DNA from 2 places in the Paenibacillus sp. FSL R5-0766 genome. Region 2 is predicted to be linked to the other one. Evidence: predicted binding sites of a transcription regulator. Region 2 holds the regulator's gene; the other holds the start of a gene.
The links. The regulator Rex, encoded in region 2, represses fermentation and respiration genes when NADH is low (regulators of the CRP and FNR family bind a similar motif). The targets are predictions, from matches to a motif close to TTGTGAAATATTTCACAA.

Region 1: MKY66_RS17275 (L-lactate dehydrogenase) is a predicted target of Rex. The motif match lies at 1,007-1,024, and genes of this name have one in related genera.

The regions. Positions count from the first base shown of each region.
Region 1 is NZ_CP150227.1:4,033,352-4,035,561, forward strand. It holds gene MKY66_RS17270 (YCF48-related protein) at 1-761, opposite strand, end outside; gene MKY66_RS17275 (L-lactate dehydrogenase) at 1,098-2,027, shown strand; gene MKY66_RS17280 (hypothetical protein) at 2,208-2,210, opposite strand, start outside.
Region 2 is NZ_CP150227.1:4,362,641-4,364,850, forward strand. It holds gene MKY66_RS18750 (amidohydrolase) at 1-878, opposite strand, end outside; gene MKY66_RS18755 (redox-sensing transcriptional repressor Rex) at 865-1,518, opposite strand; gene dinG (ATP-dependent DNA helicase DinG) at 1,736-2,210, opposite strand, start outside.

The DNA.
Region 1 (2,210 bases), 330 kb from region 2:
TTCGGTGTGCCGAACTCCAGCGCTGTTAAGAAACCATGTTTTGGATCCGAGAAAGTCATCCCCGTGGTGTATCCACGTTTGGAAATCTCTTCTGCTTCCTGTTTGCCATCTTCATCACTGGAAGACATCCGATTCCAGGTAATTCCACCGTCCTCGGTAAAGTAAAGTTTCTTGTCCTGTTTACCAATAGCGGTATCGACCGTGGTGAGAATCCAGCCTTTTTCAGGAGATACAAATGAGATCGCAGTCACTTTATCCGTCTTGGACAGAGAAGACAGGCTCCAAGTTACGCCCCCATTGTTGGTGCGAAGCACCATGGTATCTGTTCCACCCATGCCTTCACGAACAATCCAACCATGTGCACGATCTACAAAATAAATGCTTTGTCCATATTTAGGGTTAGCCGGAAACTGTACATTTTCCGAAGGTGAAATATTGGTCCAGGTCTTTCCCTGATCCTGCGTGTAGTACAGGCGCAGCGCATTCCGCGTCACACCCCACGCCAATCCTCCGTTGTCATTGAGCAACTGAAAATCGGTCAAACGGGTCTGTATTTGGTACTTGGCCATATCTGCAGATTCTGTACTGTTCACAGGGGGAACGACAGTTAATGTCTGCCCTGTATTCCCGGCGTCCTCCTGCTGCTGTTGCGGAGGTTCTACTTCCGGAGGTTGATCTGAGTCGGTGCATGCAGCCAATACAGCTGCTATACCTATAGACAGCAATGCTGTCTGCGCGATTTTAATCCATTGCAAACGCAAGTGGGTTCCACCTCTCTCATCCAATATACAGGCGCGCATGCCTGTCCTATGGCGTTTTATTTACGATTCATCAGAATCCACTGCTCCTATTCTACCACAAACCTTATGTAAAAGGCTCATTGCCCACTCATGGTTGGCCCACTCCCTTTTTCCAGCTCATACTCTGGGCTATAGGTCGCACAATTATTCCCATTAATTTCATCCTAAACTGTTTTTCGACGGAATAATTGGTAAAAAGACATGAAATGTGAACTATTTTATAGACAACACTCGCTTTATATTCTCTAATCCCTTAATATGGATGGGAGTATAACCCAAAAAGGAGATGATATGAACATGACAAATAGCGCAGCTCTGAAACCAAGTCGTGTCGTGATTGTAGGCATGGGTGCGGTGGGAACAACAACGGGATACACGCTAATGTTGAGACAGCGTTCGTCCGAGTTGGTATTTGTGGATGTGAATCATGATAAGGCAACCGGCGAAATGCTGGATATGAACCACGGTCTTCCATTTACGGGAGGCGTGAAAGTATGGGCTGGCGATTATTCCGACTGCAAAGATGCAGATATCATTATTATTACAGCCGGTGCTTCCCAGAAGCCGGGCGAGACCCGGATTGATCTGCTGAAGAAAAATGCAAGCATTTTCAAAGATATTATTGAGCGCATTACTGAAGTGAATTCTCATGGTATTTTGCTGATTGCAACCAATCCTGTAGATATTTTGTCCTATACTTCATGGAAACAAAGCGGATGGCCTGCTTCCCGTGTCATCGGTTCAGGTACATTGCTCGATAGCGCACGTTTCCGTTACCTGATTGGTAAGAATAAAGGGATCGACCCGCGTAGTATTCACGCACACATTATTGGTGAGCATGGAGATTCCGAAGTACCGGTATGGAGCCTGGCTAACGTTGCAGGAACAGATCTGGAATTGGATGAAGAAACACAACAGGATATCTTCGACCGTACCAAAAATGCAGCGTATGAGATTATTAATGCCAAAGGAGCGACTTCCTATGCAATCGCCCTTGCTCTGGACCGCATTGTAGCTGCAATTCTCGGCAACGAAGGCTCCGTTCTGAACGTATCCACTTACCTTGAAGACTACAATGGTGTATCGGATGTTTATCTCGGAGTTCCATGTGTTGTCGATCGCAACGGTGTGCGCGAAATTCTGCCTCTTCCGCTGAATGAATCCGAGAAAGTGGCTTTCCAGGCTTCTGCTAACAAATTAAAAGAACAGATCGCTGGATTGGAATAATCCACGTATAAAAAATAACCACCTGTATTCCTGTAATAAGGAGTATTAAGGTGGTTATTAGCTATCCAAATTTCATTTGGTTTACATAAAATTTATTCCGTTATTTCTTTTATCTTTGAACATTTTTTTGATTTCTGGATTTTGAATCATTCGATGTCAATTGTTACAGTGTATTACTAATTA
Region 2 (2,210 bases):
TTCAGCAATGCAGGTACCCGCGCAACACCGGAAGCGAGTTTCAGGTTACTTCCCGGGTTATGGGATACAGCCACATCATGACGGGCCAAAATTTCAATCTCTTCGTCATTAAGATGCACCGCATGTGCAACCAGAGATGGACGGGAGAAAAATCCCAGTTTCTCGAGATGTGCCACAGGACGCAGTCCATAATCAGCCACGTTCTGCTCCACTTCACGAAGCGTTTCAGACATATGTGTATGAAGAGGAAGGTTTAGGTCATTCGCGACCTGTACAAGCTTCTCTATGTAGTCAGGAGGGCATGTATATGGGGCGTGTGGCGAGATTACGGTTGTAATGCGACCATCTGCCTGTCCATTCCACTCACGTGCAAACGCTGCCGACTCCTCCAGCTTCCGCAATTGCTCTTCTTCCGAGCACAGCCCGATTACACCACGTGCCAGTGCTGCTCTAACGCCGGATTGCTCCACAACTTTGGCCACTTGATCCATGTGATCATACATGTCCAGGAAAGCTGTAGTTCCGCCTTTCAACATTTCAAGCACAGATAGCGAAGTTCCCCAATATACGTCTTGTGAAGTCATTTTTGCTTCCATCGGCCACATTTTTTCCTGCAACCATACTTGCAACGCAAGATCGTCTCCGTGCCCTCTGAGCAACGACATTGCTGCATGACCATGCGTATTGATCAGACCCGGCAGGAAGAACAATCCTTTTCCATCCACTTTGGTACAATTTTTGTCTTCATCCGGCAATGTCTCACCAATATGCACAATCTTGTCATTCTCAACAACCATGTATCCGTGAACCACGTTCCATGTTGTGCCTTCATTAACGGCAAATTTGCCGTTGTGGATTACCCATCTATTTGTTGTCATCTTCCTCGTCGTCCTTTCCAGTCTCCAAGTAATAGGCCAAACTAAGCAGATCCGTTGTAAAGTCAGCATGGTGAATGCGGATATGCGGCGGTGTTTTTAGAATGGTTGGTGCAAAATTAAGGATCGCTTCGATTCCAGATTCAATAAGCTGATCGGCTACATTTTGGGCTTCCGTATCCGGAACAGTGATAATTCCAATGCGGATGTTATCCGTTTTAACCGCTTCCGTCAATTCATCCATTGGTTTTACCGTCAAACTGTTGATTTGACTACCAATCTTCGGTCCATATGCATCAAATACAGCAACAATCTTCATGTTGTCTTTCAGATATGCGTTGTAGTTGGACAAGGCTTGACCTAGATTACCCGCGCCTACCAGAGCTACATTAATTTGCTGATCAATCTTGAGAATGTGACGAATTTTCTCGATCAAATAGGATACATCATACCCGATCCCTTTACGACCAAAATCACCGAAGTAAGCCAGGTCTTTACGAATTTGCGCCGGATTCAGATCCAGCCTCTGTCCAAGCTCTTGAGAAGAAACAGTAGCCACCTCACGCTGATGCAACTCGTTCAAATAACGCAAGTATACAGGCAGACGTCGTACCACCGCTTCCGAAATTTTATCCGATTTCATTCTTGCTCCCCCTTACCAAGGCCACGATAAAATAATAAATGAAAAGATGAGCATTCTGTATAAACTCAAAGATAAACGTGACATTTTATACAGAATGCTCCTTGTAATTTAGGTTATAAGTTCTTGCGTGCAACTACTTAAATCGGATCTGGGAATATCTAATAAAGTTTAACTCCAAACAATAGTGTCATGCAATGATATAACGAACAAAAAACCATTATTTTTGTTCATTAGCAGGTTTTTCCAACCACTCGGTAATTCGTGGAACCATCTGCTCCGTGAGCATATGCTCCATTTTGGGACCAGGTAATGAATATAAAAAGAATTTACCATAATACGCTTCAATCACCCGTGTATCATATACAATCACAATGCCTCTATCCTTTGCTGTACGCACCAATCGGCCAAATCCCTGTTTGAAACGAATGACCGCTTGTGGCACGGACAGTTTCATGAACGGATTTTTCTTCTGTTCCTGAAGCAACTCACTCTTGGCTTCCACCAACGGATGATTCGGTGGCTGGAACGGCAGTCGCACAATAGCGAGACAGGTTAGCGCCTCTCCCGGGATATCTACACCCTCCCAGAAGCTGCTTGTGCCCAGAAGTACCGTAGCTTTGGCATCTTGGAACCTGCGAGTCAATTTGGAACGACTTCCACTGTCAACGCCTTGACCAAGCAACGAGATGTCG